One region of the Variovorax glucosi genome, then DNA from elsewhere that is predicted to be linked to it. Evidence: predicted binding sites of a transcription regulator. Region 1 holds the regulator's gene; the other holds the start of a gene.
The links. Region 1 encodes sigma-54, which starts transcription at its own class of promoters, with help from an activator protein. Its sites were predicted from a motif close to TGGCANGNAANCTGCTTT; they were not measured.
Positions count from the first base shown of each region.

Region 2: the regulator sigma-54 is predicted to act here: its motif matches at 2,069-2,086, upstream of ACSFA3_RS17815 (TorF family putative porin).

Region 1 is NZ_JBPJZE010000003.1:43,850-48,624, reverse strand. It holds gene ACSFA3_RS14985 (thiol:disulfide interchange protein DsbA/DsbL) at 1-574, shown strand, start outside; gene lptA (lipopolysaccharide transport periplasmic protein LptA) at 771-1,391, shown strand; gene lptB (LPS export ABC transporter ATP-binding protein) at 1,394-2,203, shown strand; gene ACSFA3_RS14970 (RNA polymerase factor sigma-54) at 2,223-3,812, shown strand; gene ACSFA3_RS14965 (THUMP domain-containing class I SAM-dependent RNA methyltransferase) at 3,817-4,775, shown strand, end outside.
Region 2 is NZ_JBPJZE010000003.1:659,778-664,552, forward strand. It holds gene ACSFA3_RS17805 (acyltransferase) at 1-244, opposite strand, end outside; gene ACSFA3_RS17810 (YifB family Mg chelatase-like AAA ATPase) at 345-1,919, opposite strand; gene ACSFA3_RS17815 (TorF family putative porin) at 2,135-2,902, shown strand; gene glnK (P-II family nitrogen regulator) at 2,963-3,301, shown strand; gene ACSFA3_RS17825 (ammonium transporter) at 3,328-4,752, shown strand.

The sequences.
Region 1 (4,775 bases):
CCCCGTCGCGCCGAAGGCCGGCAAGGACTTCATCGCCCTGGGCAAGCGCGCCCCGATCGACACGCCTGCCGGCAAGGTCGAAGTGGTGGAGTTCTTCTCGTACAACTGCCCGCATTGCGCCGCCTTCGAGCCGCAGCTCGAGACCTGGGTGAAGACGCTTCCGGCCGATGTGGCGTTCAAGCGCATTCCCGTGCCTTTCGTCGGCAACGACACCGAACCCAAGCAGCGCCTCTACTACACGCTCGAAGCGATGGGCAAGGTCGACGAGTTCCAGATGGCGTTGTTCCAGGCCATCCATCAACAGCGCCAGCCGCTGAGCGGCGATGCCGGCATCCTGGCATGGGTTGCGAAGCAGCCGAGTCTCGACGCGAAGAAGTTCGGCGAACTGTTCAAGTCGTTCACCGTCGTCGGCAAGGCAAAGCGCGCGACGCAACTGACCACCGACTACCAGGTCGCAGGCGTGCCGGCGCTCGGCGTGGCCGGCCGGTACTACATCGACGGCGACACGGCCGGCTCGTTGGGCCGCGCGTTGCAGGTCACGGAATTCCTGATCGGCGAGGCCCGCAAGGGTTGATTTCGCACGCACCGGGCAGCGTCCGGCGTCGGGGAGGCAGCCCGCTTCGGCGGGCTTTTTTGTCTGCGCGTCAAGCCATTGCACCTGACGCTTACAATCTTCGAGCAAGTTTCGTGCCTTTATGAACCAGCGATACACACTCATCCGATCTCTCTCCCGCCGAATCGTCGTTGCCACCACGACCGCTGTCGCGTTGATGGCGGTGCTGGTGATGCCCGCTCAGGCCGAAAAAGCCGACCGGACGAAGCCGATGAACATCGAGGCCGATGCCATGCGCTACGACGACCTCAAGCAGACCAGCGTGTTCACCGGCGGCGTGGTGGTGACCAAGGGCACGATCATCATCCGGGGCGCGCGCATCGACGTGCGTCAGGATCCCGAGGGCTATCAGTACGGCGTCGTCACCGCGGCGCCGGGCAAGCTCGCCTATTACAAGCAGAAGCGCGATGCCGGCATCGACGAGTGGACCGAGGGCGAATCCGAAGTCATCGAGTACGACAGCCGCGCCGACAACGTCAAGTTCATCCGCCGCGCCGTGATGCGCCGGCTGATCGGCGCGAAGCCGAACGACGAAACCACCGGCGAACTGATCGTCTACGACCAGGGCAACGACACCTTCACCGTCAATGGCGCAGCCTTGCCGCCCGGCGCCAGCGTGGCGGCCGGTGCGCAGGGCGGTCGCGTTCGGGCGATCCTGACGCCGCGTGCGGCTGGCGAGCCAGCCGCGGGCAGCTCGGCTCCTGCGACGCCGGTCGCGCCGACGGGTCGCGGCTTGCGTCCGAGCACGACGCTCGGCGGCGGAGACGCGGCCAAGTGAGCATCGACACCAATCTGGTCAGGAACGAGGCCAAGCCGGTTTCGTCGACCGAATCCGCTGGCAGCCGTCTCGAAGTGCGCGGCCTGCAGAAGCGCTACGGCAGCCGCCAGGTCGTGAAGAACGTGTCGCTGCAGGTGCAGAAGGGCGAAGTCGTCGGCTTGCTCGGCCCGAACGGCGCCGGCAAGACGACTTCGTTCTACATGATCGTCGGCCTGGTGCGCGCCGATGCCGGCGAGATCAGCATCGACGGCGAGCCGATCGCACACATGCCGATCCACAAGCGCGCGCGCATGGGTCTGAGCTACCTGCCGCAGGAAGCGTCGATCTTCCGCAAGCTCACGGTGCGCGAAAACGTGCGCGCCGTGCTCGAATTGCAGCAGGAACCCGATGCCAAGGGCAACATGGCCGCGCTCAGCAAGCAGCGCATCGACCAGCGACTCGAAGAGCTGCTGGCCGATCTGCGCGTCGAGCATCTGCGCGATTCGCCGGCGCTGGCGCTGTCGGGCGGCGAACGCCGACGCGTCGAAATCGCGCGCGCGCTGGCCACGCAGCCGCGCTTCATCCTGCTGGACGAGCCGTTTGCCGGCATCGATCCGATCGCCGTCATCGAAATCCAGCGCATCGTCAGTTTCCTGAAGAGCCGCGGCATCGGCGTGCTCATCACCGACCACAACGTGCGCGAAACGCTCGGCATCTGCGATCACGCCTTCATCATCAGCGACGGGCAGGTGCTCGCCGAAGGCACACCGGCGGAGATCGTCGACAACGCCGAAGTACGCCGCGTGTATCTCGGCGAACACTTCCGGATGTGACCTTGAAGCATTGGACGGCATGAAACAAGGCCTGTCGCTGCGGGTATCGCAGCATCTCGCACTTACTCCCCAGCTGCAGCAGTCGATCCGGCTGCTGCAGCTGTCGACGCTCGAACTCAGCCAGGAAGTCGAGCAGATGCTCGACGAGAACCCGTTCCTCGAACGCACCGCCGAAGAAGCGCAGCGGGAAGAGTTCGGCATCGACTCGGTCGACGCGCCCGGACCGCGCGACGAGGAGTTCGCTCCGTCGGCGGCGGCATCGTCGAGCGACAGCGCCAGCAGCAGCACCTCGACCGCCGAATCCGAAGCGCCGGCCGCCGATACCGCTGAAATCTCCGACGCCCAGCCCGACTGGGAGGGCGACGGCACCGTCGAGATGGCGCCGGACGATAGCGAATGGGGCGGCGATGCGCCGGCCAGCTCCAACAACATCAGCTCCAACGACGGCGGCGACCGGGCCGACGCGACCGAGCTCGCGCGCAGCCAGGAATCGCTGCAGTCCTTCCTGCACCGGCAGGCGCTGAGCCTGCGGCTGGGCGACAACGACCGCGCCGCGCTGCGCTTCCTGATCGAATCGCTCAACGACGACGGTTATCTCGAAGATTCGCTGCCGGCGCTGGCATCCGGTCTGGCCGGCGACGACAACGACCAGTTCGACGATCTGGTGCATCACTTCCAGGTCGCGCTCGGCCTGCTGCAGAGCCTGGAGCCGGTCGGCGTCGGCGCCCGCGACCTCGGCGAATGCCTGGCGATCCAGCTGCGCGCGCTGGCCGATCCGCAGGAGTCGGACGAGCAGGTGCAGGTGCGCAAGACCGCCATCGCCATCTGCAAGCATCCGATGGAATTGCTCGCGCGCCGCGACTTCAAGCGCCTGGCCACGCTCACGCGCAGCAATGAGGAAGAAGTGCGCAAGGCGCTGCAACAGATCGCGACGCTGGAGCCGAAACCGGGCCGGCGCTTCGTCGACGTCGAGCGCAACGTGATCGTGCCGGACGTGATCGTCACGCGCAGCGGCAACGGCACCAACATCAAGTTCCGCGTGATGCTCAACCCCGACGTCATGCCGCGCCTGCGCGTGCACGACATCTATGCCGGCGCGCTCAAGCAGCACAAGGGCGAAGGCAGCCAGGCGCTGTCGCAGCGGCTGCAGGAAGCGCGCTGGTTCATCAAGAACATCCAGCAGCGTTTCGATACCATCCTCCGCGTGTCGAACGCCATCGTCGAACGGCAGAAGAGCTTCTTCATCCACGGCGAACTCGCGATGCGGCCGCTGGTGCTGCGCGAGATCGCCGATGAACTCGGGCTGCACGAATCGACCATCAGCCGCGTGACCACCGCCAAATACATGGCGACGCCGTACGGCACGGTCGAACTCAAGTATTTTTTCGGATCGGCGCTCGGCACAGAGACCGGCGGCAACGCATCCAGCACCGCGGTACGCGCGCTCATCAAGCAGTTCGTGACCTCCGAGAACATCAAGAAACCGCTGTCCGACAGTCAGATCTCCGAGATGCTGAAAGAGCAGGGCATCGAATGCGCGCGCCGCACCGTCGCCAAATACCGCGAGGCGCTGCGCATCGCGCCGGCCAATCTGCGCAAGTCGCTTTGAAATCATGAACCAGCTCAATCTTTTCCTTCCCTGCGCCGCCGGCGTCGAAGACTTTCTCGCCCAGGAAGTGCATGGCCTCACGGGCCTCGCCGGCGACGACCTGATGGCGTCGCGCGGCGGAGTCTTCGTGCGCGGCTCATGGCGCGACGCCATGAAGCTCAACCTGCACAGCCGCCTGGCGCAGCGCGTGCTGGTCGAGCTGGCCCATGCGCCGTATCGCAGCGAGACCGATCTCTACGACATCGCCGGCGGCGTCGCCTGGGAAATCTGGTTCACGCCGAAGCAGACCTTCAAGATCGAAACCACTGCCCAGCACAGCCCGCTGCAGAGCCTGAACTTCGCGACGCTGCGCATCAAGGACGCGATCGCCGACCGTTTCCGCGCCAAGGCCGGCGGCGTGCGGCCGAGCATCGAGACGCAGTGGCCCGACTGCCGCGTCTTCGCGCACCTGACCACAGACACCTGCACCCTCTACATCGACACCTCCGGCGAGCCGCTCTTCAAGCGCGGCTGGCGGCAGGACAAGGGCGACGCGCCGCTCAAGGAAACGCTGGCTGCGGCCATGCTGGCTGCCAGCGGCTGGTGGAACCCGGAAAGCGGCGAAGTTTCGACCGCGCCGTTGTACGACCCGTGCTGCGGCAGCGGCACGATCGCCATCGAGGCGGCACAGATCGCGCTCGGCATTCCGGCCGGCGCGCTGCGGCGTTTCGGATTCGAGAAACTGCTGCCGTTCCAGCCGCACGTCTGGGACGCGCTGCAGGACGAGTCGGAGACGAAGCAGCGAGAAACCGAAGCCAGTCGCACCGTGGGCGCGCCGGTCATCTTCGGCAGCGACGTTGCGTTCCGGATGGTCGACTTCGCAGAGCGCAACGCCGAGCGCGCGGGCGTGGCCGCGTCGATCGAATTCCGCGGCGGCGACGCGCTTCAGCGCATGCCGCCCGTCGAAGGCGGCGGCACGATGAT
Region 2 (4,775 bases), 620 kb from region 1:
CATCGACGCCCTTCACATCCCATACGGTGCGCTGCGTCAGGCGCATCCAGGCGCCGTTGCCTGCGACCCAGCCGGTCGCGATGGCGTTGAGCACCGGGTCGATGCGCGCACGCACAGCCGGGAAAGGCAGCAGCAGCTTGACCAGCGAAAACGCAAACAGCAGCGCGCACCAGAACAGCGTGTTCAGGACCAGCAACACGAAGGCGATGACGCCGCGAACGACAGGGGGAAGGAATCCGAGCATGGAGAAGAAGGGCGCCTTGGCGCTTTAGAAAAAGTGACAGCGCACGCATTGTGCGCAACGCGGCTGACCGATGCCCCGCAGCGCCTCGGTCGGTGTGCGCTCAGCCCCCGCCGCCGAGCGCGCGTCGGTACTGCACCGCCTCGGCGACGTGCGGCACCTGCACCGTGTCGGCGCCGGCGAGATCGGCGATGGTGCGCGCGACCTTCAGCGTGCGGTGGGTGCTGCGCGCCGACCAGCCGAGCTTGGTCGCCGCCGTGTGCATTAACTGCAGCGCTGCCGGTTCGAGCGCCGCGTGTCGGTCGATGTCGGCGCCCTGCAGCGCCTGGTTCGGTTGACCCTGTCGGGCAACGGCGCGTGCGCGTGCGACGACTACGCGTTCGCGGATCGCGGCGGTCGATTCGCCCGGCGGTGTACCTGACGCGCCGGTACCGAGAAGCTGCTCGGCCGGAATTGCCGGCACCTCGATGTGCAGATCGATGCGGTCCAGCAACGGGCCGCTGAGCTTGCCCTGATAGCGCGCAACTTGTTCGGGCGTGCAGCGGCAGGCGCGGGAGGTCGAGCCTAGATAACCGCAGGGGCAGGGGTTCATCGCGGCGACCAGCTGGAAGCGGGCAGGAAACTCGGCCCGGCGTGCGGCGCGCGCGATGGTGATCGTGCCGGTCTCCAGCGGCTCGCGCAGCGCCTCCAGGGCGGCGCGTGAAAACTCGGGGAATTCGTCCAGAAACAGGACGCCGTGATGCGCCAGCGAAATCTCGCCCGGTCGCGGCGGCGAACCGCCGCCCACCAGCGCCACCGCGCTTGCCGTGTGATGCGGGCTGCAGGTCGGTCGACAGCGCCAGCGAGCCGGCGTGAAGCGGCCCGAGAGACTGGCGACGGCGGCGCTCTGCAGTGCCTCGTCGACAGTCATCGCCGGCAACAGTCCGGCAAAGCGCTGCGCCAGCATCGACTTGCCCGATCCTGGCGGACCGACCATCAACAGGCTGTGCTGCCCGGCAGCGGCGATCTCGAGCACCCTTTTGGCGCCCGCGTGGCCCTTGACGTCGGACAGGTCGAGGTACGCAGCAACAGGTTCGCCGACATTGACCGGCGGCTGCATCCGCACCCAGCCGTCGCCGTCCGGAGCCTCGACCGGCGCCTGCACCGTACCGGCATCGCCGGGCGGCAGGAACTGCGCGACGACGTCGAGCAGATGGCGCGCGCCGTAGACCTCGGTGCCCGGCACCAGCGCCGCCTCGCGTGCACTGTCGGTTGGCAGCACCAGACGGGTGGCGGTGCCTTGTGTCAGCAGGGCGAGTGCCATCGCCAGAGCGCCGCGCACCGGCCGAAGCCCGCCGGAGAGCGAGAGTTCACCGGCGAACTCGTAGCCGTCGAGCCGGGCCGCATCGATCTGGCCGCTCGCCGCGAGGATGCCAAGGGCGATCGGCAGATCGAGCCGACCCGAGTCCTTCGGCAGATCGGCCGGTGCCAGGTTGACGGTAATGCGCTTGTTGTTCGGAAAATCCAGCCCTGCGTTCTGGATTGCCGATCGCACGCGTTCGCGCGCTTCCTTGACCTCCACGTCGGCCAGCCCGACCAGCGTGAAGCTCGGCAATCCGTTGGCCAGATGCACCTCGACGGTGACCGACGCGGCTTCAAGTCCGAGCAGAGCGCGGCTTTGCACCAAAGACAGACTCATTTTTTATATTTCTCCCCATGATGGTGCGTCCGCCATCGATCGGAAGGTCGTCCGTCGAAAGACGTGCACAAACCTGGAAATTCTTGAAACCAATTCGAACCGGATGACTCATCGCTCCCGAATCCCGTGACAGCAGGACTGGGTAGCTCTGGCACGCTCCCTGCTTTGTAAGAGGAATCCCCTCTTTTCAAAAACCTCTAGGAGCTGACCCGATGATGCACCGTAAAACCGCACTGGCTTTGGCAACGACCGCCCTGGCTCTTCTGCCGATGATCGCCAGCGCCCAGCTCACGGCCAACATCGGGTTGACCAGCAACTACAAGTTCCGCGGCCAGGATCAGGATTCGCTGGGCGGCAACGGCAACATCAGGACCAAGACTTTCGGACCGGCGATCCAGGGCGGCTTCGACTACGCCTTCGGCGAAACCGGCTGGTACATCGGCAACTGGAATTCCAGCGTCAACTGGCTGCCGGGCAACAGCATCGAGAGCGACCTGTACGGCGGCTACAAGTTCACGGCAGGCGGCATTGGCTGGGATCTGGGTGCACTGACCTATATCTACCCGGGCAACAAGACCGGCAACACGACCGAGCTCTACGGCGCCGGCACCTATGGCCCGCTGACGCTCAAGTACTCGCACACCGTCTCCAAGGATTACTTCGGCTACGCCGGCGAAAACGCGGGCTCGGGCTTCAAGGGCCGCAATACCGGTTACTTCAACCTGGCCTTCGCGCAGGAGATCGCGCCTTCGCTGACCCTGAAGGCGGCGCTGGGCTACACGCGCTTCTCGAGCGGCGCCAAGGACAACTTCGATCTCGCCGGCATCAACAAGCCCAACTATGTCGACTACGCACTCGGCGTCGTGTACGACTTCGGCGGTGGCCTGTCGCTCTACGGCGGCCTGCAAGGCGCCAATAAGAAGGGTGTCTTCGGCGACATCAACAAGGCCCGCGCGATCGTCTCGATCAACAAGACGCTTTAAAGACACAAAGGCGCGGCCTGCATTGCCGCGCCCTTCCGTTTCATCCTCAGGAGAACTTCCATGAAGCTGGTCACAGCCATCATCAAACCATTCAAGCTCGACGAAGTGCGCGAAGCACTCTCGACGATCGGCGTGCAGGGCATCACCGTGACGGAAGTCAAGGGATTCGGTCGCCAGAAGGGCCATACGGAGCTGTATCGCGGTGCAGAGTACGTGGTCGACTTCCTCCCCAAGGTCAAGATCGAGGCAGCAGTGTCCGATGACCTGGTGGAGCGCGTGATCGAGGCGGTCGAGGGCGCGGCACGCACCGGCAAGATCGGCGACGGCAAGATCTTTGTCTACAACCTCGAGCAGGTCGTACGCATCCGAACCGGCGAAACCGGCCGCGAGGCACTCTGAAGCCCTACTGAAGAAGAACAATCGACATGAAAAAACTGCTTGTCTCACTTGCGCTCGGCCTGAGCGTGCTTACCGCCGGCGTCACCGGTTTTGCGCAGACGCCGCCCGCTGCGCCTGAAGTCGCCGCGTCCGCCGCTGCTCCGGCCGCCGCGCCTGCCGCTGCACCCGCAACCCTCGCTGCTGCCGAAGCGCCCGCCGCTCCGGCTGCAGCCGCTGCACCCGTGCCGAAGGTCGATTCCGGCGACACCGCCTGGATGCTGACCTCGACGCTGCTGGTGATTTTGATGACCGTGCCTGGCCTCGCGCTGTTCTACGGCGGCCTGGGCCGCTCCAAGAACATGCTTTCGGTGCTGATGCAGGTCTTCGTGATCTTCTCGCTGATCAGCATCCTGTGGGCCATCTACGGCTACAGCATGGCGTTCACAGGCGACGGCAATTTCTTCGGCGGGCTCGACAAGATCTTCCTGAAGGGCGTGACCACCGAAACCTTCGGTGCGCTGACGACCATTCCGGAGCATGTGTTCATCTCGTTCCAGGGCACTTTCGCCGCCATCACCGTTGCGCTGATCGTCGGCGCCTTCGCGGAGCGGGCCAAGTTCTCGGCCGTGCTGCTGTTCTCGGTGCTGTGGTTCACCTTCAGCTACGTGCCGATGGCCCACATCGTCTGGGGCGGAGGTCTGCTGGCCAAGGACGGCGCGCTGGACTTCGCTGGCGGCACCGTGGTGCACATCAACGCCGGTGTGGCCGGCCTGGTCGGCGCCTACCTGGTGGGCAAGCGCATCGGCTTCGGCAAGGAAGCCTTCACGCCGCATTCGCTGACGCTGACGATGGTCGGCGCATCGCTGCTGTGGGTGGGCTGGTTCGGCTTCAACGCCGGCTCGGCGGGTGCAGCCAACGGCGCGGCCGGCCTGGCCTTCATCAATACGGTGCTCGCCACCGCCGCGGCCACGCTGTCGTGGTGCCTGGGTGAAAGCATGCACCGCGGCAAGGCCTCGATGCTGGGCGCTGCGTCCGGTGCCGTCGCCGGCCTCGTGGCTGTGACGCCTGCAGCCGGCTTCGTCGGCCCGATGGGTTCGATCGTGATGGGCCTGCTGGCCGGCATCGTCTGCCTCTGGGGCGTCGGTGGTCTCAAGAAGATGCTCGGCGCGGACGACGCGTTCGACGTCTTCGGCGTCCACGGCGTCGGCGGCATCCTGGGTGCCATCCTGACCGGCGTGTTCGCTTCGACCAGCCTCGGCGGCACCGGCGGACTGACCCCGGACACCTTCACGATGGGCGGCCAGGTCTGGATCCAGGTCAAGAGCGTGCTGTTCACGATGGTGTGGTCCGGCGTGGTGGCGTTCATCGCCTTCAAGATCGCCGACCTGACGATCGGCCTGCGTGTGACGGAAGAAGAAGAGCGCGAAGGCCTCGACATCTCCTCGCACGGCGAGACTGCGTACAACCGCTGAGATCCATCTCGGATGCCCGACCC